4 regions of the Aliiglaciecola sp. genome follow, and region 1 is predicted to be linked to each of the others. Evidence: predicted binding sites of a transcription regulator. Region 1 holds the regulator's gene; each other region holds the start of a gene.
What was found. The regulator FNR, encoded in region 1, switches genes on or off when oxygen is low (the NO sensors DNR and NnrR bind a similar motif). The targets are predictions, from matches to a motif close to TTGATCTAGATCAA.

Region 1 (6,057 bases):
AGAATTACAAGACTTGTATCAACAGTACGCTATATTTTTCGATGATATGGGAAGTTTCCTTTCATTCCTAATGCCTTCAGTTAGCGGGTTACAGTTTTATTTCGATAACATTGATAGAGACTCGATACCGGATGCATTATACGTAGATGAACATCATGTTGTAGTCAGTGAGGATTGGTTAGAGCAGGGCGCTCAGGTGAGCTTTTCTGAGGCCCCGTACAGAATTACAGCAATAACAAAGTAAACCTAAAAACTTAGTCCAGACGTAATTGATATTTAATTTGCGCAGCGACTCGTTTCACACTCTGGCGTCCCTCTTCAATTAGCTCAGCGGCACGATGGAACTCCATGATGCCGAAGTCTCTTAGTTGAGGTTCGATGAGGATATCCGGTGGATCTCCGGCTAAACGAGAACGTGTTACTCTTGCTTGAAGAATATCAAGAGAGTTCGACATTACGCCTAACATGCTAGGGGTGTTGTCGGTTAATTTCATTTTGCTAGTTGTGAACTCTGTTTCTATATTTTCTGGGTTTTCCTTATCAATTTCTAACGAAGGGGAAACGTCTTCATTTTCCAATTCGTCATTTTCATGCAAAGACATATTCTCTAAATCTTCTAAGGACTCAAGATCCTCTTCATCAATTTCGCTGTCTTTTTTAAATCTACCACTAAAAATACGTTGCATAAACGAGTGACTTTTATTGAAAAAATCATTGGTTCGCTTCTGATTATTTTCATGTTCCAACTGATATTGAGCTTGAATTTCAGGTCTAAAATCGGCACTTAAATTGACCGCAAAAACGAAATCAGCTCCAAGTTGACGGCATAAATTTACAGGTACAGGATTTACCACTGCACCATCCACTAACCATCTTCCTTTAAAAGCAATTGGCGGAAAAAGAGCGGGTATGGCACAGGATGCTCTTACCGCTTCGGCTAATGGACCTTGAGTAAAAGAAACCTCTTTACCACTATATAAATCGGTGGCTACTACACCTAATGGTTTGGATAATTGTTCAAACTCTCGTTCACAAAAATTCTCTTCAAGGGCTTTAAATACTTTTATACCACTGGCAAGTCCGCCTTTACGAAAGCCAACCCCCATAAGCCCAAGTACTTGCCACTCAGATAAAGAACTAGCCCATTGTGCAAGAGGTTCTAATTTATTACTCGCATAAGCGGCTCCAACGTAAGCACCTATTGAACAACCTGCCACTACATCTACTTCAATGCCAAGCTCTTCTAAGGCTTGAATAATTCCGATATGCGCCCAGCCTCGAGCGGCTCCGCTTCCTAACGCTAATCCAATTTTCATCTATTGAAGTGATCCTTAACTTATATTGATAATATTTACGGTGTCATCATTACTAATGGATGGGGATGAAAAGTCTTCTTGATCAAATCCAATATCACCGTTTTCAAACGGTGTTTGTTGTGTTTCTAAAGTTTTAAAGTCGAAAATTTGATTGTCAGCAAGATGGGAAGGAACCACATTTTGCATCGCTTTAAACATACTCTCTATTCTACCCGGAAAACGCTGATTCCAATCTGTTAGCATGTTTTTAATCACTTTACGTTGCAAGTTCTCTTGAGAGCCACACAAATTGCAGGGAATAATCGGAAATTCAAGTAGTTCGGAATACTGGGTTATTTCTTTTTCAGAGCAATAGGCTAATGGTCGTATAACCATTTGTTTACCATCATCGCTGACGAGTTTTGGAGGCATAGATTTTAAGCGTCCCCCATGAAACATGTTCAGAAATAAGGTTTCGAGCATGTCATCGCGGTGATGGCCCAAAGCGATTTTTGTCGCCCCCAAACGTGATGCCGTTTTATACAGTATTCCTCTACGTAATCTTGAACAAAGAGAACAAGTGGTTTTACCCTCTGGAATTTTATCTTTGACGATGGAATAGGTATCTTCGGTGACAATTTCATAAGGTACTTGTAAATTTTCTAAGTATCTTGGAAGTACATCCGCGGGGAAGCCAGGTTGTTTTTGATCTAAATTAACCGCAATAATTTCAAACTTTATAGGGGCAATTCTTTTTAGAAACATCAAAATATCGAGCATAGTGTAACTGTCTTTACCACCAGACAGGCAAACCATCACCTTATCGCCATCCTCGATCATGTTGAAATCGGCGATTGCTTTACCTACATTTCGTCTTAAGCGCTTTTGAAGTTTATTGAAACTGTATTTTTTACTCTCAGACAGAGACTCGATCTTACTCATTATATTCCTAGAAAACATTGCTATCAGCGCCGATTATACCTGTCCTCATAAAGGACATAAACACTCTAATTTCAAATGTTTTAGGTAAACTTCTGCTCTGATATTGCTAATGTATTACTAGTGCTTGAGTGGACACTCAAAACCTTCAGGTTTTATGGCTAAAACATCACAATTGAGAGAGTCGATAGTGTGTTCAGCGGTATTACCAATAAGTGCAGCGGTGATCCCTGTTCGACCTACGGTTCCAATCACTACTAACTCTGCATCTATGGTTTTAGCAACCGATGGAATTACGTCTTCAGGTAAACCTTCACTAAGGTGCTGATTTTCTTGGGGTATATTGAATTTCTGTGCATGTTCAAGCATACATTTGGCATGATGCTGTTTGACTGATTCCGTATAACCAACGGGATCAAATTCTGGAATTTCGATGGCGATATTCACTGGTGTTCCAGGGTAAGAGTTAACAAGGTTAACTTTACCTTCTAATAAATCAGCCATCATCCCTGCGGTTTTTGTAATGATTTTATTTAAACTATGGTGCTCATCATCTTCGCTACCAACATCAACAGCCGCTAAAATGTTGCCATTGCTTGGCCAGTCATGCTCTTTGACTAGCAATACAGGCACGGGAGACTTTCGCAAAATATGCCAATCGGTAGGGGTGAAAATAACCGATTTCAAGGTGTCATGCTCGTGAGTGCCTTTTACAATTAAGTCATAACTGTGGTCAATCACCTCAAATAAGACACTTTCATAAGGACGATTATGCCAAACTACTTTGATATCTACAGAGATTGAAGAGTTAGCTGCCAATGGCTCAACGATATTGGCTAGCCAATCAGTTTTATCATCTACCACAGCTTGGCGCATTGTTTCGCGTTCATCTACGGTCAACATAGTGGTCATTTCATAAGAGAAATCGTAAATGGATAGAAAGGCAGTAACACTGGCCCCCGTTTTTTGTGCCAGCAAGAGAGCCCGTTTAAAGGCTTTCTGATCATCGGTGGTCGGGTCTACAACGGCTAGTATTTTGTTAAATATGGACATTAGTTAACTCCCTTATAAGGTTTACACTTTCATCTTAAGTGTATGGGTACTTTAGCTATTTTGCCAGTTAACCGATTATTTGTTTTGACCTAAATCAACTTAACAGGAAAGGCCTATCCGCAGGCTTTATTTTGTAAAACATGCTCACCGAGCTTATCTCTAAGGGAGGCTAAATCGGGGATCTGGATAAACTTGCCATCTACTTTTATGATATTTTCTTTTTGAAAACGGGTTAATAAACGGCTGACGGTTTCTACGGTAAGACCTAAATGGTTACCTATTTCGTTACGCGTCATGGTTAAATTGAACTCGGTTTCAGAAAAACCACGAGAGTGAAAGCGGTCGGATAAATTAATCAAAAAATGTGCAAGACGTTCCTCTGCAGTACGTTTATTCAAGAGCATCATCATACTATGGTCTTGGTTTATTTCCGTGCTCATTATCTTAAGCATTTCTTTACGTAATGTCGGAAGTTGCTCGCTCATAGTGTCGAGCTTGTCATAGGGCAACTCACACACCATAGAGGTTTCCATGGCTTGGTTGTAACTTTGGTACTTTTCTGAAAAGAGTCCGTCGAAACCAACTATATCACCAGGAAAATGAAACCCGGTTATCTGTTGTTCTCCATCAGGGGAGGTAATATAGGATTTAAATGAACCTGTTCTTACCGCAAATAATGAGGTGAATTTTTGTCCTGGAATAGTGAGCTGATCATTTTTATGCAAAGGACGTTTACGCTCGATTATCTCATCTAAACTTTCCATTTCTGTTTGGTTCAGGGCTACGGGGATGCAAAGATGGTTAAAACTACAATTTTGGCAGCGAATACTGAACTTGTTCGAATCAGACATTAGATAATTCCACTTAATTCATTAGTTACCAATTATGAATCCCTTGGTAACATAAAATCAAGCCAAATAAGCACAATAAAACTGCAACGCTACGTTTTACCAAGGGTTGTGTTAACCAACTTCTGATTTGAGTGGCGCTAGCTCCCATTGCTAACATAATAGGCAGTGTGCCTAAACCAAAACAAAACATGGTCAACGCACCTTGTACTGCGCTGCCAGTGGAAACACTCCAGGTTAATGTTGAATATACTAATCCGCAGGGCAGCCAACCCCAAATCACACCATAGGGCACGGCATACATTGGGTGTTTAAAGGGAATAAAACGTTTTGACAACGGGCTGATTTTACGCCAAAAAATAGCACCGACTTTTTCGACTTTAGTGAGCAACTTTGACCATTGACCCACATAAAGCCCCAGTAACACCATAAATACCCCACCAAACAGGGTGAGTACTTGTGGGTTGATGAAAGATTGGGTTGTGACAACTTGCCCTAAAAGTCCGGCGATAGCGCCAGCAACACTGTAGGATAAAATACGTCCTGTATTATAAGCGATTAAAAATGGCCATTGTGACTGATTTTTTGGCAAGGCAAAGGTAAACGAGGTAACAATACCGCCGCACATCCCTGCACAATGTACACTACCTGCAAGACCAATTAAAATCGCTGAGAACCAGCTGATATCGTTCATTCTTCTTCAGTTTTAGGGGCTTTTTGTGGTGCTTTTTTGTCTACGTCATCATCGAATAAAATGTTGTAACCTTGACGTTCTAAATCTTCAAATTGATTTGACTTAACTGCCCAAAAAAAGATCCCGATAGCTAACAAAACGAGCAGTATAGCGATGGGGATTAATACATAAATAATACTCAATTTAGTTTCCTATTAACGGAGCAGACGAATTGAATTTGCTACTACAATGATTGAACTTAAAGACATACCGATAACGGCCATCCATGGGCTTAAATATCCAGCCACTGCAAGAGGAAGAATAAGTGCGTTGTAACCTATAGCCCAGACCATATTCTGTTTAATTTTATGGCGTACCTTGATTGCCATACTAACAGCAAATTTTACATTACTTAATTTCGAATTTAATAAAATGATATCGGCTGAACGTTTCGCCATGTCACTAGCGTCACCTACTGCAATAGATACATCGGCAGCGGCTAATACAGGCGCGTCATTAATACCATCTCCAATCATCAACACTTTATGTCCATCAGCTTGTAAACTTTGGATGTAATTGAGTTTTTGTTGAGGCGTTTGCCTAAAATACACATTGGGAATTCCCAAGGCGTTGGCAACCGAGGTAGCACTTGTTTCGGCGTCACCACTTAACATCACTAATTGTTTGCTACTCAGGTCATTGACGAGCTGTTTAGCGTCTTTTTTGACTACATCTTTTACCGTAAATGCGGCGATTAATTGTTTGCCTAATTGCAAATACACGCGAGAGTCATCAGGGTTTGCGGGCAAATTTAATTTATCATCTAAAATGCTTAGATTACCAATCTTTACAATTTGCGATTGATAGGTACCTTGCAAGCCTTTGCCAGCAATGGTGTCTACGTGATTAACCTCTAGAGGCGTTTTGGATTGAAACGCTTGGGAGATTGGATGTTTAGAATACTGCTCGATGCCAGCCGCTAAGTTGAATACAAAATTTTCGTCTGAATGATTAAATAGCTCAACTTCACTTACACTAAAGTGACCATTAGTGAGGGTACCTGTTTTATCAAAAATTACCGTATCGACATCAGGCATGACGTCAATGATATTTGCTCTTTTTACCAACAAACCATATTGGTTTAACTTTGCCATGGCGCTAGTTAATGCCGTGGGGGTTGCTAAGCTTAATGCACAAGGGCAGGTGGCGACTAAAATCGATATGGCCACCCAAAATGCCCGATCTGGTT
Region 2 (6,057 bases), on a different contig from region 1:
AAATAGACTGGCCATTAGGGCGATTAGGTTAATGACCAACACCCAAGGTTGAGCCATGGCGACTTGCCAGTTGAGCCATTGACTTTCACCTTGCCATAAACTGAAAATGCCAGAGACTAAACACAAGATAAAAAATGTGAGGGGCAATACCGTCGCTTCTCGCAACATATAGGCTTTAAAGGCATTGTGTTTTAACCACCAGGTGCGAGACAGGCTTGTGTGATAAGTCATAAATTCCCCTTAAATAATTGGATAATCATGTCTTGAGCGGATTCGACTTTAGATTGATTAACTGCCGCAGCGGGATCTACATTCTTGGGGCATACTTTTGAGCAAAATCCCACAAAAGTGCAGCTCCACGCACCTTCTTCGGTATTCAACAACGGCATGCGTTGGGCATTGCCGTGATCACGGTTATCCAAGTTGTAACGATGGGCTAGGGTGATAGCCGCCGGGCCTAAAAATTCAGGGTTTAAGCCAAACTGCGGGCAAGCAGAATAACAAAGTCCACAGTTGATACAGTCGGAAAATTGTTGGTATTTCGCCATTTGCGCAGGGGTTTGTTTATGTGCTTCTGTGATGTTTTTCTCATCACTGATCAAATAGGGTTTTACCGCTTCCAGATGAGTTAAAAACGCATCCATATCCACAATTAAATCCCGCTCTACGGGTAAGTGGGCTAAAGGTTCGAGGAATATAGTGTCGGGGTAGTCACGCAAAAAGGTTCTACAGCCTAGTTTCGGGATACCATTGACCATAAGGCCGCAAGAACCACAAATTGCCATTCTGCAAGACCAGCGATAACTCAATGAGGGATCTAACTCTTCTTTAATATAATTCAGTGCGTCGAGTACCGAGGTGCTGTCATCACAGGGAATATCAAATTGTTGCACAAAAGGCGTTTCTGAGGTTTCTGGCAAATAACGACTGATATTAATGGTTTTCATTTTTGGCCTCCTTACCTGCGTCACCGTATGCCCGTGTTGCTGGTGGTAACAGTGAAGTGTCAACTGGTTGCCAAGCTAACTGTGCATCATTATTGGCTTGGTAGTACACCAAACTATGTTGTAAAAAGTGCTCATCGTCACGGGTGGTGCAACCTTCATCAAGGCGCTGGTGAGCACCTCTAGATTCACGCCGTTGGAGTGCGGCCAAGCAGGTTGCTTCGGCCACATCTATGCCAAAACCCACTTCAATGCATTGTAATAATTCCGTGTTATAGCCGAGGCTTTTATCACTGATGCTTATTTGTTGATAGCGAGCTTTTAGCGCCCGCAGGGTAGTGAGGGTTTGCTGCATGCCAGCTTCATCGCGATATATTCCGCAGCCTTCTTCCATGGTTTTCACTAACTCTCGTTTAATGGCTACCCAGCTTTCTGAACCTTGTTGGTTACGTAAGTCGTTGATGCGTTGTTGTTGAAGATGAAATTGAGCTTCTAAGGTCGCCGCTGGGGTGAGTGCTTGTTGTTGACTAAAATCTGCCGCTTGTTCACCGGCTAAACGACCAAATACCAACAACTCACTGAGTGAATTGGACCCTAATCGGTTAGCGCCATGTAAACCCACTGAAGCACATTCACCAACGGCAAACAGGCCGTTAATGGTCGTTTCACACTTGGCATTGGTGGTGATCCCGCCCATGGTGTAATGCACCGCCGGACGCACTGGAATAGGCTGTTTAACTGGATCCACGTTGACATAGGATTTGGCTAACTCACAAATAAAGGGAAGGCGTTCATTTAAATAGGCTTTTCCTAAATGGCGTAAATCCAAATAGACAACGTCACTATCGCCATAACGGCCTGTCCGTCCTGCTTGTTGTTCGTGCCAAAACGCTTGAGACAATTTATCTCTAGGGCCCAACTCCATGTATTTGTTTTTCGGCTCGCCAATGGGCGTTTCTGGGCCTAAGCCGTAATCTTGCAGGTAACGATAGCCCTGCTTATTTAGCATTAAACCACCTTCCCCCCGAGAGGCTTCGGTGATTAAAATGCCAGAACCCGGTAGGCCAGTGGGATGATACTGCACAAATTCCATGTCTCGCAGCGCTACGCCGTGTCGATAAGCTAGCGCCATACCATCACCGGTAACAATGCCACCGTTGGTGTTAAAGCGGAATAATCTGCCCGCGCCACCTGTGGCTAAAATAACCGATTTGGCGCGAATGAGGTGCAACTCACCGGTGGCAATTTCTAAGGCGACAATGCCTGCGATTTGCTCTTCGTTTACCACTAAGTCGAGTACAAAAAATTCATCAAGACGCTGGATCTGACCATAACGCAAGGAGGTTTGAAACAGCGTATGTAACAAATGAAAGCCGGTTTTATCTGCGGCAAACCAAGTGCGTTCTATTTTCATGCCGCCAAACCGCCGGACTTGCACGGAACCATCTTTTTTGCGGCTCCAAGGGCAGCCCCAATGTTCCATTTGCACTAATTCTTGATGGGCGTGGCGCACAAAATAATCGACTACAGATTGCTCCGCTAACCAGTCACCCCCAGCAACCGTGTCTTCAATGTGGGCATCAAAACTATCATCGTCACGGGTTACTGCTGCTGCACCGCCTTCTGCCGCCACTGTGTGGGAGCGCATAGGATACACCTTAGATACTAAACCAATACGTAAATCACAGCCGTTTTTTTGCGCCTGCTCGGCTGCTGCAATGCTGGCTCGTAATCCCGCTCCACCACCTCCAACAATAAGTACGTCATAATCTTTGTATTTCATTTCGTCCTATTTCCCTAACGGTGTTTTATCCAACTTGACTCAATTTAAACCCCGCCTTTGTAAACAGGTGCTAGCCTTGGGTAGATAATATAACCATAAAATAAATGAGGTTAATACTGTTAAACGAACAAATAATGACCTTGATCAAAAGAATTTACAGTTATCAGCTTACATCGGTTATATATAATTACGTTTCTGGTTAAAAAGTGACCTACACTAATAATTAATACGATGATGAATATTACATTTCTGTAAACATCTTCCTCGTATCCGTAAACTTTGAGGCCGTGAAAGAAGCGATTTGAATGAGTTAAAGTATGGAGGCATTAATGATACAACGTAAAGCGCCAAATGAGAGCTCATCAAGTGCTACGCAATCTCAGGCCAAGGCCCGAGATTCGAAGAATCAGCAAGTTCAAACATCTGCGGCTAGTAATCGCCGCTGGCAGCATCTCGCTTTTTTGCCTTCTAATACTGTTAAAATTCAACCGCAAGGTTACAAAGTAGGAGTTGAACATTCTCGCTTTGCTAACATCCGTCTGGGCAGGGAGTGTGATATTTATGAACAGGAAGCCGATCGCGTTGCTCAGGATCTTATTGATAAAAAACCGACACGCTCAATTTCGCCAATATCGCGAATGGCATCAGATGGTATTCAAACGAAGTGCAAAACTTGTGAATGTTCGCAAGAAGACGAATGTGAAAACAATTCGATACAAACAAAATCGGCAAATAATGATTCACCACACGAATTAAAAAGTGAATTTAAAGACGTACGAGCTGCGGTTAATACGTCCAGTTCGGGAAATGGGCTAAGTGCGGATCTAAAAAATACCCTCGAAAATTCCCTGGGTGAAGATTTAGGTACTATTCGAGTGCATCAAAATGAACAAGCTGACAAAGCAAACTTAGCCATTCATTCCAGAGCATTTGCGAATCAAAACAATATATTTCTCAGCAAAAACGAATCACCCACTGACCTAAAATTAATGGCACACGAGGTAACCCATACAATTCAACAGGGGCACACAAGTTCGATAATACAGCGTAATCCGCAACCTAACAGCAGTGATACTTCATTTTATGAGGCACAAATCAACAACCCTGAACATGACGATCATCATGCTCAACCTGAGGTTAATTGGGCGTGGATGTTTATGGCGAACTCTAATTCAGACAATAGCGTACGTTCTGAACAAGATGCATCCCCTATATTCGATGCATGGCCGAACAATCTTCCGCTTATGTTATCTAATAGCGGGGAACCAGGTTATCGAATTGACCAAGATCATCTGCCATCACGCTATTTTTGCCCTGGTGCATGTCATTCCATTAACCTATCTCATCAAGCTGACTCTTATCAGCGAATGGCTGCACAACAAAGACGAGCGCGATTAGCGGCTTGGTCAACTTTACATGGACAACAACACGGTGCAGAGCTTGAGCAGCAATCTGAAAGTTTGAGTGAGGATATTACTCAAGGCGAGTTTCAGACTTCTCAATTGAGATTACAACTGTTTGATTTGGCTATCGGAAGTGACAATTTTATCACTGAAAATATGCGAGATTCATGGGCTAAGGCTCAGCAGTCGAGCCTGTTTTTAGAGGGGGTGTTGCAGATAGAGTCCTTTGCTTTAATGCCTGAACTGATACAAGAGATTCGACTCTCATTCGTTAATTATTTTAATGCAATGACCCTAAGCTTGCGGGATCGAGATAGTCAACAGCGTGAACGATTGCACTTTATAAATGATAGAGGACCTTGCCCAAATTGCCATAGTTCAGCACAGCCTAGTTCCCCTGTTTTCGAGTTAGATAGTTTCGACGTGGAAAGAAGTGCTCTGTTTCAGATGCCTTCTCAGTTGCAGAACCAAGTTACTGCCAACTGGCTAGAAAATATGGAATCTGATACTAACACTGATAGCCAGCAAACCGCAGAGGAAGTGGGCCCAATTGGGGGGCATGAAACGCGCTTGTTAGACGCCAGAACACAAGCTCGAGAAGCTAATACCCCGGCACAGTTCAGAGCATTGATCGCTGAGTTTCGAAGCACTTCACAAATAATGGATGAACTGCTAACGGCTGCAGTTCCGCAAAATCAACACTCAACAGCCATTGTTGAACAATTCAATTATAGTCAGCAACGCCTACACAGACAAAGGGAATTTTTCAATTTGTACTCGGATGCAGTTAAAATTCAAGCTATTTTTTATCCAAAACCTGAAGAAGTTGATCAACTTGGTCAAGTTGAAAATGCCCAAGGGATTAAGGAAGATGCCGCCAACGGTTTACCGTGGCTGTTCTATCTAACCCATACACCTAGCAATGATGGTTCAAACGTGATTCCGGAGAATTTCGAGTGGAAGTTACATGATCTTAGTTCTCCACAAAGCAGCGCGAGGACGGTCAAAGTTCGCCATAGATTAAGCAATATCGAACGAATTTTTCGAGGCGATTTAAATGCAATCGAAAGACAAGATCCACCAAGATCTTTGTTTGAACAACTGGATCATAAAAATTTTTTCTCCAAAGGGCATCTTTACTGGAATTATCCACACTCGCGACAAACTGATTCAATTGAGACCACAGCGTCAGCAACATTTTGGGACTGGATAACAGGTATTGGTATGGCTGCTGCTTTACTGGGAAGTTTGGTCTTTGCGCCGTTTAGCACCCCTATGTTAGCGTCTGTAATGTTAGGTACTGGTTTGACAATTGCGGGCAGAGTTGGAGACTACAATGAGCGCAGTGAACATGGTGTATTGACAGACGCAGATGTAAATATGTTTTATTGGGACTTATCTATGGACATAGTTTCAGCTCTCTCATTGGGTATGGGCCGGGTGATGACAGGGGCGGTGCAGGCTGGAAGAATGGCTAGGGCTGCGCGAACATCTAAATATTGGTTTGCCCTACAGCGTGTAGAATTGGGTATGAATGTCACTAATGTTGGAATTATTGGTGCGGAATTAGCTGGTCAGTACTATGCTATTAAAAATGCCAACATGACGCCAGAGCAGGAACAAAGAGCACTTCGCCAATTGACTATGTCGGGCGTAATTAGCGGTGGCCTATCTTTCATTCCCGTTTATACCGGAGCCCGAGATTTACAGGTTGGCGATACTATTCGTTTAGGTATTCACCCCGATAACGCAAACTTACCAGCGGGTTATGCAGATGAAGGAGTCGGTAGGGGGAGCATACCCCCTAACCAATCTGTTATTAGCGACGATTTGACCTCAGGTGGACGTGTTCACCCAAGGGAGTTAGAAACGAGTGTGCATCAGCGGGCGCACCAAAATAGGGCTGAATTCCATTTAGGTGATGGTT
Region 3 (6,057 bases), on a different contig from region 1:
AAGGGATATTTTTTATCCCATATAGTTTTATAGGTTTAAAAATTCGATTTCTCGACTAATCTAATAGCTGCATGTTTGAAAATATTACAGCTTTACTGTGACAAAATTGCATGATTACACCTTTAAAAACTGAACAATTAATTGCTTTACGATTTAAGCTTCGGCATCACATTACAGACATATTGAATGACAGATAAATGGATACTAATTGCTGAGATTTTAGGCGGTATCGGGCTGTTTTTGCTCGGTATGATTGTAATGACTGACGGATTAAAATCTCTAGCGGGTAACCTCATCCGTTTCCGCTTAATGGAGTACACCCGAAGCCCCTACTCTGGCGCTCTTTGTGGCGCGATCAGTACCGCAATCCTACAATCTTCTAGTGCGGTTACGGTTGCTACCGTTGGCTTTGTCAGAGCGGGATTAATGACCTTTAGCCATTCATTGGGCGTAATATTTGGGGCCAATATTGGTACCACTATCACTGGCTGGTTGGTTTTATTATTTGGCTTTAAACTCAAATTAGGGGTCATTGCGTTTCCACTTATTTTTGCAGGCGCACTGCTTCGTCTATTCGCCAAAGCAAATATTGCAGCCTTAGGGTTAACAATTGCAGGTTTTGGGCTAATTTTTGTTGGAATTACTGAGCTTCAAGAAAGCATGTCTACTTTACGGGAATTTTTTGCCTTTGAAGGTTTGTCGGTGTCTACGTTCTCGCAAAAATTGACCGTATTGGGTTTTGCAATCCTTTTTACTTTAGTAACTCAATCATCAAGTGCTGGCGTTGCCGCGGCGTTAACAGCTCTTTATTCTGATTTAATTAACTTTGAAGTGGCGGCCACCTTGGTGATAGGCATGGATATTGGCACAACTGTTACCGCATTAATGGCAACGACCGGAGCCTCTATTGCTGCCAAACGCACTGGCTATTCCCATGTTATTTATAATTTGTTTACTGGAGTAAGTGCCTTAATATTTGTAACACCCTTTGTTATGGCTTGGGAATACATAACAACTCAGTCAATTGTAGAGAATGCCGAGGTCGCTTTAATTACTTTTCATTCCGCTTTTAACTTACTTGGCATTATCATAGTTTTACCCTTTAGTAAGTTGTTTGCAAAGGTAATAGAGAAGCTTATTCGCTCTTCCCATGAGACTAATTCAGAGCAACTTGATGAAAGTCTGCTTAATCAACCTTCTATAGCATTAGATTTAGCTTTGGACTCGTTAAAAAAGCAAATGATGGCATTATTACAAGCAACTGTGGGAGTGTTGCGGACAGATCCCTTAGCGATGACTACTAAACTGGTGGAATTACAAACTGATATCGATATTTCACGGGAATTTATCGACAAAATACCCATAGAAAAGAATGATCACCAGGAGCGACAGCGTCTACTTAATTTGATCCATACCTTGGATCATATGCAAAGATTACATGAACGCTGTGAAGAATTACCGAATCAATCTTTTAGACATTCCTTAAGCTCTAAAAGTGCCCTCCCCGCTGAAATTGCCGATTATTCTGAGCAGTTATGTAAAGCTGTGACGCTATTGAACAATAGCATTCAGCGCAATCAATGGTCTGCCCCATTAAAAGAAGTTTCAATATTGTTTGAACAACTTAGCGCAGCTCATCAAGAGTTCAGGCAAAAAGTACTGACTAAAGTCACCAATGATGAGTTTGATATTATGGATGCGACTAACATGTTGGATACGTATCGCTGGTTAGTGCATGTGGCTAAACACATCGAACGCTGTGCTAGCCACTTATTAGAAGCCAGCGCATTAACTGCTGGCTAGATTTTGAGACTCATAGTTTCTTTCTGCGCCTTCCTTCGGCATCAGCGGCTTTAATACAATGCATAACCTTTCTATGGGTGACCTCATAAGGTTCATTATGAATTGTTTCTCCCTCAGCACAGGCTCTTTTCGCCACCTTTAACAGTTCGTCTTCAGTGGGATCAATCATGCCAATATCTTCAAGACAAATGGGTAACCCTATTGATTGACAAAAATCGAACACTAAATCAATTGTCTTACTGGGTCTATCGGTTAGAAACATCATGGCTTGAAGACCAATTGCGACTTTTTCACCATGATAATAATTGTGGGTAGCGGCAATGGTGGTTAATCCATTGTGAATTGCATGGGCAGCTGCCAAACCACCACTTTCAAACCCTAGGCCGCTTAATAGCGTATTGGCTTCAACAACATGTTCCAATGCTGGGGTAACAATGCTGCTTTCACAGGCGTGTTTGGCATAAACGCCATATTCGAGCAATATTTCGTGACATAACTTGGCTAACGCATAAGCGCTTAAGGGCCCAACTCTGCCGGTCATATTTGTACCGCGTTTAAGTCGACAATCTTCTGCTTCAAACCAAGTTGCAAATGCGTCTCCCATGCCAGCGACTAAAAACCTAACCGGTGCATGGGTAATCACATTGGTATCAACTAAAACCACTTCAGGGTTGTGTGGCAACACTTCATAACGGTTAAATGAACCATCGGTATTATAAATTACAGATAAAGCACTACAAGGTGCATCTGTGGAAGCAATTGTGGGGATCAGTATAATCGGACAATTTTGTTTATAGCCAACAACTTTAGCTGTATCTAGGGTTTTACCACCACCGATTCCAATGATGACGTCAGCAGAATCTTTAGAAAAACGATCACAAAGTTTATTAATTTCATCATCACAACACTCACCACCAAAAAGCTGTAATTTTGAATCGTTAAGTTGCGATAGTGGCTCTTTGAATATTCCGCCGTTGTTATCGGTCACGAATTTATCCGCTATGATTAAAGCACTCTTACCATGCCGAGCTACTTCTTCTGGCAAAATACTTAATGCTTGGTCACCTTGAACATAACGCCCCGGAAATATGGATGTAGAAATCATTGAATTGGCCTCATTTAGTTCGAAGATAAGTATTAATTTAAAGGATCAGCCACGTTTTACGTTGATCTACATCAACAACTTTTACTTATTAGAGGTTCAAACTAGTATTAATAGCTTAATTGCTATTAACAGCAATGTTCGAAGAGGTGCTTTGGTTTTTTCAGTTGTAAGAATGAAATTATCAAACTGCGTGATACAGCTATTTTAGTCCTACAAAATTATTTGCCTGCCAACTATCGTGTAAGGAATATGAATGGATTTTAAAGATTATTATCAAGTTTTAGGTGTTAAAGAAGACGCTGATTTAAAAGAGATAAAAAAGGCCTATCGTAAACTTGCCCTTAAACTTCATCCCGATATGAATGCAGCCCCAGATGCAGAAGTAAAATTCCGTGAAGTAGCGGAAGCCTATGAAGTTTTAAAGGATGAAAATAAACGTGCCGAATACGATCAATTAAAACGGTTTGGTGGTCAAGAACAAGGCTTTGATGTACCACCAGATTGGCAGTCTAGTGGTAACTATACCCATTCTCATGGCGCAGGAAGTGCTGACTTTTCAGATTTTTTTAATTCCATATTTGGCGGAGCAAATCGACAACATCGTCAGTCTCAACAGGCTGAATCAAATCTATATAAAGGCCAAGATGTAGAGTTAGAAGTGCCACTTTTTCTAGAAGAATCTATCAAGGGCATTGTTAAACGAGTTGAATATACTGTACCTAATTTAACAGGTAACAACGTTGAACAGCTTAAAAAGTCATTGGAGGTTAAAATTCCAGAAGGCACCTCTGATGGCGAACGAATTCGAGTAAAAGGTCAAGGCGTACCAGGTAGTGAAAGCAAATTAAATGGTGACCTATATTTGCATATCCGTTTAATTCCCCATCCCTTATTTGATGTTCAAGGTAATAATTTGCTGCTTACCCTCCCCTTGGCACCTTGGGAAGCGGCCTTGGGTACTAAACTCGAAGTACCTACGTTATACGGTAATATAAACCTTAATATCCCTGCGAATAGTCGTTCTGGACAAAAGTTACGTGTCAAAGGTAAAGGACTGAAACACAAGGGGCAACAGGGAGATCTCTTCGCTGTTATTAAAATAGATATTCCCCCTAAAAAAACAGCTGAAACTGAAAAATTATGGTCACAATTGGCAGACGTCGCTAATTTTAATCCCAGAGCAGATTGGAGCAAGTAACATGTCTGAAATTACACTTCACCTTTCAATTCACGAGTTATGCGAATACCAAGAAATTAGCCAAGACTCAATCTATACGATGGTTGAATACGGCATAGTTGATCCTATTGATGGCAAATCTGTTTCCGATTGGATATTTGACTTGGACAGTGTCCACTGGATAAAAAAAGCAGTTCGTCTTAATCAACAAATGCAAATTGATTGGGTAGCAACTGCAATGGTCATTGACCTATTGCGACAAAAAGAGCAACTAAAAAAAGAAAACGACCAGTTAAAAGCAAGATTAAATAGATTACTTTGAAAGCTTATAACTACAAATAAAAAGGTCAGCCATTGTCTAGTGCTGACCTTTTTAAAAGTCATAGCTTGTTCTATTTTGCTATCAAGGCGATCTCTGCATCAGAGGTCAATACAACCCACCAAAGATTCCCCAATTCTGCGCTAAAACCTACAAGTGGATAATCGCTACATGCAGTATCGCGAATTGGAGGTGCAGTTAGAAAGGTATCGTCCCATGCCCCATCTATAACGCATTCCGAAGGTGTTATGGCAGCCCAACTATCTAATTTACGACCTAATTCCACAGTGTTGACGTCGACAGAGTCAGGTACCATGAATTCAACGGCGTATTGGTCTGAAACTGCGTTACTAATATCCCAAGATTTTGTAGCAGATGAAGGTAAAGAAACAACAGGTTTAGCTTCTCCTTCTTCCAAACTATCCAAATTCGGGCCAGACAATGAATACGCAAGGCCTGTATCCACTTCGATATCTTTTTCAAGACCATAATCATCTTGGTACATACCAGTTTGATTTTGTGTGCCACTGATAATTAAGATATCTGAACTAGTTTCTTCGGTGGCGGCAGTCCAGCTCAAAGTTACGTGTTCTTTTAAATCTATAGTTGTCTCTGGAATGATCATTTCATCATTATCATAGTCAGGCACAACGCGATATGCAGCATTTAAATTTGGTGACCAGCTTTCATGTACTTGGAATAACCATTGATAAGCAAGCCTAACGAGGTCGTTTAAGCTTTCAGCTCTTGTAAAACCAGGTGAAAAGCTCATATCACGGGTTCGTGTATCTGTGCGATTAAAAGTGTTGTTCAGTCCTCCTGCTAAACGCGCATATGAACCGTCTTCCGCGTAACATTCATTGGATATGTAACTAGGTTGTAAAACCATAACTGGACGAGTTTCTTGATGAATTGCATTAGGATATACAATAATCTCACATCGGTTTGTAGTTCGAGAAAATTTATCCATCAGTTTCCAGTCTGCGGTAAATGCTTGGTCTGGATCATTAGAGACTGCATTGTGAGTTGCAAAGTATGATTGGTAGTCAATTCGATCATTTTCAAAGGTTAATATTGAAGAATTAACATCATAACCACTGTCTTCAGCAGACGCATTGGTTTGGTTTTTTTGAGAAACGATCATTTGTACTAAATCACGCTCTCCAAAACGAAATTCATATCCTTTATAAGAGGCGTTACCTGTCATGATTTGAGTATACATATCCATGCGGTAGTTACCGCCAGTGGGTGTTGAGCTTGATGGGTAAGTAGTTAGTGTCGTTTTCGCGCTAATTAGTGAGCGTTGATATTGATGCTCGTGACCCTGGACATATATCACATCATATGCAGAAAAAAAGTCTCTTATTTGCGGTTGGACGTCGTATACCCATCCATCATCTTTGGTTCCATCAACTATTTGTTCTAGTGTTTGACCGTATTTAGCTCCTATTAGGCCATCATGACTGGCAACAACTATATGATCGATTTTATCTTCATTAGCTAAAACTGATTGTTGAATCCAATCAAATGCAATAGGCAAGTTATAATAAGCTAATGCGAATATAAGCACATTTTCACGCACTACATAGTAGTTGACCCACTCATAACTGGGCATATGGGTAGCATCTTCTGGAATAAAGTTCGTCATGTTCT
Region 4 (6,057 bases), on a different contig from region 1:
ATGCAAAAAGAAGGCAGAGTTCCTGAGCACACTCACAGAGGGACAGAGTTGACTCTAGTGATTGATGGTGAGTTTAGTGATGGTATATCACACTATGACACTGGTGATTTTATCTTAATGGATTCTAACAACACCCACGCTCCGTATTCTGAAGCTAGTGAGGGATGTTTAGTGTTTACTATTGTTGATGCACCATTGCACTTTACCTCGGGTATAGCTCGTTTACTGAACCCGTTTAGCCATTTGTTTTTCTAGTCTGCTAGGAAAATATACAAGCTAAAAAAAACCGCCGTTAACGATTAGTTAACGGCGGTTTTTATTTAACTCAAAGAAAATGGTGCTACTTCGAAAATTAACTCACATAACTACTATTTGGATAGTTAAGTCTTAACGTTTTTAATGCATTATTTTTCAAATCGTCAAGTTCTAGTCGGTCATAACATTCAACCATGATTTCCAACGCTGTTTGAATTTCGCTTGAGTCAGGGAAGTATTCAAGTACGTAGCGCCCACGGTTAGCAGCTGCAACATAAGCTTCTCTGCGCATATAAAAACGTGCGATGGCTATTTCATATTTGGCCAATCGATTTTTAATAAATACCATGCGTTTTTTGGCATCTGCAGCGTATTTACTGTCGGGGAATTTGTTAATTAAACGACGGAAATCAGAAAATGCTTCTCTTGAGCGGCTCGGATCTCTGTCCGAACGGTCAATACCAACGAGTTCTTGGAAAAGATTTTTATCGGCATCCAAATTTGTTAGACCACGCATGTATAATGCATAATCCACATCTGAGTGATTAGGATTGAGGCGCACAAATCTATCAATAGTTGCGATAGCTTCGTCTGTTTTACCTACCTTATAATAAGAGTAAATCAGATCTAATTGCACTTGGTGTGAATGGGGGCCAAAAGGGAATCGGGAATCAAGTGTACTTAAAATTTCTGTGGCAACGTTGAAATTACCTTGCGACATACTTTCTTTTGCTTGATCATACAGCGCACTTTCACTTCTGTTACCAATTAAGATGTCTTCTTCATCAGGTGAAGATGAACAGCCATACATAGTGGCAACAGAAATTAGAACGATTAGTTTGTAGAATGAATTTTTAAATGTCATGTTACTCTTATTCTATACAGGGATTTAGCAGGCATTAAAAAATCCGCTAAACTTTGTTTTCAGTAATCCATCGATCCGAGGCATTCTACCCTAGGGATCCATGGGATGCACGTTTTGTTATAAATCACTTTACGGTGATATCTGGTGTTTGCATTTGTCCCCGCATAATGTAAATCAAATCGCCAGTTGCGGGACATTATATTTTACAGCTCTTATAGGACACAATTTTACATGCCCAGCGATCCACAAGCGATAAAACTCTCTGCAGATGTACCAGAAACGTTAATTGGCAAAAGGTTAGATCAAGCTTTAGCCGAATTGTTCCCTGATTATTCACGATCTCGCTTAAAAGAATGGATTTTAGCCGGAAATGTCCGTTTAAATGACTCTGTTTGTGACAAACCAAGGGAAAAAGTCTTTGGTGGTGAACAAATTTCCATCGATGCATTGTTGCAAGTACAGGAAAATCACAAAGCACAAGATATTGAGTTGAACATAGTTTACGAAGATGAGCATATTTTGGTGATTAACAAACCCACAGATTTGGTTGTTCATCCTGGCGCTGGAAATGCAGACGGCACTATATTAAATGCTCTTTTAAATCATGCTCCCGAGGTTGCTAGTGTACCTAGAGCTGGCATAGTCCATCGTCTTGATAAAGATACCACGGGGTTGATGGTAGTTGCCAAAACTGTACCAGCCCAAACTCACCTTGTTGAACAGCTTCAAGCTCGAGAAATTAGTCGAGAATACGAAGCTGTGGTCTACGGCACTATGGTCGCTGGTGGAATCGTAGATGCACCCATTGGTCGCCACCCAACTAAACGAACCAGTATGGCGGTGCGCGAGACTGGAAAACCAGCGGTTACTCACTATCGTATAAAACAAAAGTTTCGAGCCCATACTCACCTGCGTTTAAAGCTAGAAACCGGTCGTACTCACCAAATTCGTGTGCATATGTCTCATTTACGTTACCCCTTAGTGGGAGACGTGTTATATGGCGGTAGACCTCGTTTACCTAAGGCGTGTTCTGAAGATATGATTAACATGTTAAGGGGCTTTAAACGCCAGGCATTGCATGCTATTCAACTAGAACTCTCTCACCCCACAACAGGCGAGTGGATGAGTTGGCAAGCGCCGCTACCTGACGATATGGTAGCGCTACTATCGGTACTAAAAGAAGATACCAAAGAACATGGAATAGCTGATGACTGAGGCTGTTTTATCAAGCCCTATTCGCACCCCTCATTGGAACTTGCCTAAAGGGGTTAAGGCGTTTTATACCACGCGAAAAATGGGCATGAGTCAGCCTCCCTACGACAGTAATAATTTGGCAATGCATGTTGGCGATAATGCCGCTGATGTGCAATTCAATCGTGATGCGCTGCCCCTGAGTGATTCAATTGCTTGGTTAACCCAGGTCCATGGCATTCGTTGCGTACGTATAACAAAAGATTATTTTGTTCCGTTAGAAATAGCCAAAGCAGATGCTAGTTTTACAACTGAACTTAAAAGTGTCTGTGCGGTGATGACCGCGGATTGTATGCCCATTTTAGTTGCTAATAAGGCGGGTACTTGTGTTGCCGCAATTCATGCTGGTTGGCGCGGTTTGGTTAACGGTGTGATTGAAAATACTATTGCTGCCATGAATTGTGAACCAGAAACACTCACGGTTTGGGTTGGTCCGCATATTTCACAACGGCATTTCCAAGTATCTGAAGATCTCAGGCAAGTTTTTGCAGAGTATCCCGAAGCATTTGTACGCGATGTGGAACAGGGAAAGTACTTGTGCAGTTTAGCCAAGATTGCCCGCGATAAATGCCGCGCTATCGGCATAACAAGCTTTGTTGAAAGCGGTATCTGTACCTATGTTCATCACGGCGACTTTTATTCTCATCGTTACGCTCAGCATCATGGTCAATCTCAAACTGGTCGGTTTGTGTGTGGGATTTATTTGCAATAAAAGCCACAATTATGAAACTCATATTGCTTAAAACTGGCTAATTATCAGTTTTAAATATTCAAGGGTAAATGACTCCGCATTTTTCGCCAATTTACTGATCTAGATCAATCAATATTCATTGCTTACCTTGAATTGGATATAAAAAGTACCCATTAATTGAGTAAATCATTTTTGAGGAAATTTTATGCGATTAGATAGATTTACCAGTAAATTTCAGATGGCAATCTCTGACGCACAATCGATAGCATTGGGCAGAGATCATCAATATATTGATCCCGTACATTTAATGACAGCTCTGCTTAATCAACAGGGAGGCTCTATTCGGCCGCTATTTGATAGTGTTGGAGCGAATGTGAATGGATTACGCTCGTCCTTGGCTGAAGCAATTGAGAGATTGCCTAGAGTTGAAGGTATCGGCGGTGATGTGCAACTCAGTAAAGACACTATTGTTTTGCTTAACCTGAGCGATAAGATTGCGCAGAAACGCAAAGATGAATACATCAGTTCTGAAGTATTTGTATTGGCAGCGTTACAAGATAAAGGCAAATTAGGCGAGATTTTCCGTCAGTTGGGCATTACTCAAGAGCAAATCGAAAAAGGTATTGAGACAATGCGCGGTGGTCAGAAAGTCACAGACCCTAATGCTGAAGATGTCCGTCAGGCTCTTGAAAAGTACACAACGGACCTCACCGAACGCGCCGAACAAGGCAAACTTGATCCTGTAATTGGTCGAGATGAGGAAATTCGTCGTACTATTCAAGTGTTACAACGTCGTACCAAAAATAACCCCGTATTAATTGGTGAACCCGGTGTGGGTAAAACTGCCATCGTCGAAGGTTTAGCCCAGCGGATTATTAATTCTGAAGTACCTGAGGGATTAAAAGATAAGCGGGTCTTGTCACTGGATATGGGCGCACTTATCGCTGGTGCGAAATTTAGAGGGGAGTTCGAAGAACGTTTAAAAGCGGTATTGAACGAACTTTCTAAAGAAGAGGGCAGGGTCATCCTGTTTATTGATGAATTGCACACTATGGTGGGAGCCGGTAAAGGCGAAGGCGCTATGGATGCCGGTAATATGCTTAAACCAGCATTAGCCCGAGGCGAGTTACACTGTGTGGGGGCGACTACATTAGATGAATATCGTCAATATATTGAAAAAGATGCTGCCTTAGAGCGTCGTTTCCAAAAAGTCATTGTTGACCAACCTAGTGTCGAAGACACCATAGCCATACTGCGTGGACTGAAAGAGCGTTATGAACTGCACCATTCAGTGGATATTACTGATCCAGCGATTGTTGCTGCGGCATCCTTGTCTCATCGTTATATTCCAGACCGACAATTACCAGATAAGGCCATTGATTTAATTGATGAAGCCGCGTCAAGTATTCGTATGCAGATGGATTCAAAACCCGAAGATATGGATCGCTTAGAGCGCAGAATCATACAGTTGAAGCTGGAAGAACAGGCGTTATCGAAAGAAAAAGATGATGCCAGTCATAAACGTCTAGAGCTGATTGAGTTGGAACGTGAACAGTTAGAAAACAAATTTTCTGAATTTGAAACTATCTGGAATACTGAAAAAAGTGCTATGCAGGGCACCCAACACATCAAATCGGAACTTGAGCAAGCTAAACTGGATATGGAAATTGCCCGCCGAGCGTCTGATCTTAATCGCATGTCAGAATTACAATACGGCCGTATTCCTGAGCTAGAGTTAAAACTAGAACAAGCAGCGGAAGCTGAACAAACGGAAACCCAGCTACTAAAAAACAAAGTGACCGAAAACGAAATAGCTGATGTATTGTCTCGTTGGACGGGGATCCCGGTAAGCAAAATGCTTGAAGGGGAAAAAGATAAATTACTACGCATGGAAGAAGCGCTGCAAAGCCGCGTGATCGGCCAAACTGAAGCGGTAAATGCGGTCAGTAACGCTATTCGACGTTCCAGAGCGGGACTATCTGATCCAAGTAGACCCATAGGTTCATTCTTGTTCCTAGGTCCTACCGGTGTGGGTAAAACCGAGTTATGTAAATCTTTAGCCAATTTCTTGTTTGATACAGAGCAGGCAATGGTTCGTATAGACATGTCAGAGTTTATGGAAAAACACTCTGTTTCTCGTTTAGTTGGAGCACCTCCAGGATATGTGGGCTACGAAGAAGGCGGGTATTTGACCGAAGCGGTGAGAAGAAAACCTTACTCGGTAATTTTGCTGGATGAGGTGGAAAAAGCGCACCCTGATGTGTTTAATATTTTACTACAAGTGCTTGATGATGGTCGTCTAACTGATGGACAAGGCAGAACCGTGGACTTTAAAAATACGGTTATCATCATGACCTCTAATATTGGTTCTGACGTGATACAAGATAAACATCAAGAGAGCCAGTATGATGAAATGAAAAGTATGGTGATGCAAACTGTTGAGCAGCAATTTAGACCTGAGTTTATCAACCGTATCGATGATGTTGTGGTATTCCACCCACTTGGTTTGGAGCAAATCAAAGCGATTGCGAAAATACAGTTATCGTCCTTACGTGAACGCTTGCTGGAAAAAGGCTTTGAATTAGACTTGTCTGCAGCTGCCTTAGAAAAAATTGCTGAAGCTGGTTTTGATCCCGTGTATGGAGCAAGACCCCTTAAACGAGCCATTCAAATTGAAATTGAAAATCCCTTAGCACAACGCTTGTTAGCAGGAGATATTCAAGCTGATAGTACTATTCGAATTGATATGGATGGGGATGCATTAAAAATTAGTTAATTAATTCGTTAGCATTCCTGTTAAGGACAGTGCAAAGCAACTAACAAAAACGCCGCCTATTGATTGATAGTCGGCGTTTTTTAATTTTAGATATTTGCTACATAGTCTGTACTGCAGCAAAATGGTTGTGTTAAAGCTGTTTTAGAAGGTCTTGGGCCTGCTTCTTTTCTAGGAAGTCCTGCTCTGAGTTTAAGGCTCTTTCCAAAGACGCTTTAGCTT

Region 2: frdA (fumarate reductase (quinol) flavoprotein subunit) is a predicted target of FNR. The motif match lies at 2,862-2,875, and genes of this name have one in related genera.
Region 3: ABJV04_RS05985 (DnaJ C-terminal domain-containing protein) is a predicted target of FNR. The motif match lies at 2,970-2,983, and genes of this name have one in related genera.
Region 4: clpB (ATP-dependent chaperone ClpB) is a predicted target of FNR. The motif match lies at 3,178-3,191, and genes of this name have one in related genera.

What each region holds. Positions count from the first base shown of each region.
Region 1 covers NZ_JBDWYG010000031.1:105,197-111,253, forward strand. Annotated here, with positions in the region: gene ABJV04_RS07115 (DUF2987 domain-containing protein) at 1-244, shown strand, start outside; gene ABJV04_RS07120 (patatin-like phospholipase family protein) at 255-1,316, opposite strand; gene ttcA (tRNA 2-thiocytidine(32) synthetase TtcA) at 1,332-2,219, opposite strand; gene uspE (universal stress protein UspE) at 2,355-3,287, opposite strand; gene fnr (fumarate/nitrate reduction transcriptional regulator Fnr) at 3,401-4,138, opposite strand; gene ABJV04_RS07140 (sulfite exporter TauE/SafE family protein) at 4,164-4,829, opposite strand; gene ccoS (cbb3-type cytochrome oxidase assembly protein CcoS) at 4,826-5,011, opposite strand; gene ABJV04_RS07150 (heavy metal translocating P-type ATPase) at 5,024-6,057, opposite strand, start outside.
Region 2 covers NZ_JBDWYG010000046.1:119,668-125,724, reverse strand. Annotated here, with positions in the region: gene ABJV04_RS15865 (fumarate reductase subunit C) at 1-231, opposite strand, end outside; gene ABJV04_RS15860 (succinate dehydrogenase/fumarate reductase iron-sulfur subunit) at 228-947, opposite strand; gene frdA (fumarate reductase (quinol) flavoprotein subunit) at 934-2,727, opposite strand; gene ABJV04_RS15850 (DUF4157 domain-containing protein) at 3,057-6,057, shown strand, end outside.
Region 3 covers NZ_JBDWYG010000027.1:6,734-12,790, forward strand. Annotated here, with positions in the region: gene ABJV04_RS05975 (Na/Pi symporter) at 187-1,803, shown strand; gene ABJV04_RS05980 (glycerol dehydrogenase) at 1,814-2,908, opposite strand; gene ABJV04_RS05985 (DnaJ C-terminal domain-containing protein) at 3,162-4,106, shown strand; gene ABJV04_RS05990 (chaperone modulator CbpM) at 4,108-4,407, shown strand; gene ABJV04_RS05995 (metallophosphoesterase) at 4,478-6,057, opposite strand, start outside.
Region 4 covers NZ_JBDWYG010000041.1:61,290-67,346, forward strand. Annotated here, with positions in the region: gene ABJV04_RS13515 (ChrR family anti-sigma-E factor) at 1-255, shown strand, start outside; gene ABJV04_RS13520 (outer membrane protein assembly factor BamD) at 353-1,120, opposite strand; gene rluD (23S rRNA pseudouridine(1911/1915/1917) synthase RluD) at 1,352-2,335, shown strand; gene pgeF (peptidoglycan editing factor PgeF) at 2,328-3,083, shown strand; gene clpB (ATP-dependent chaperone ClpB) at 3,268-5,838, shown strand; gene prsT (XrtA/PEP-CTERM system TPR-repeat protein PrsT) at 5,969-6,057, opposite strand, start outside.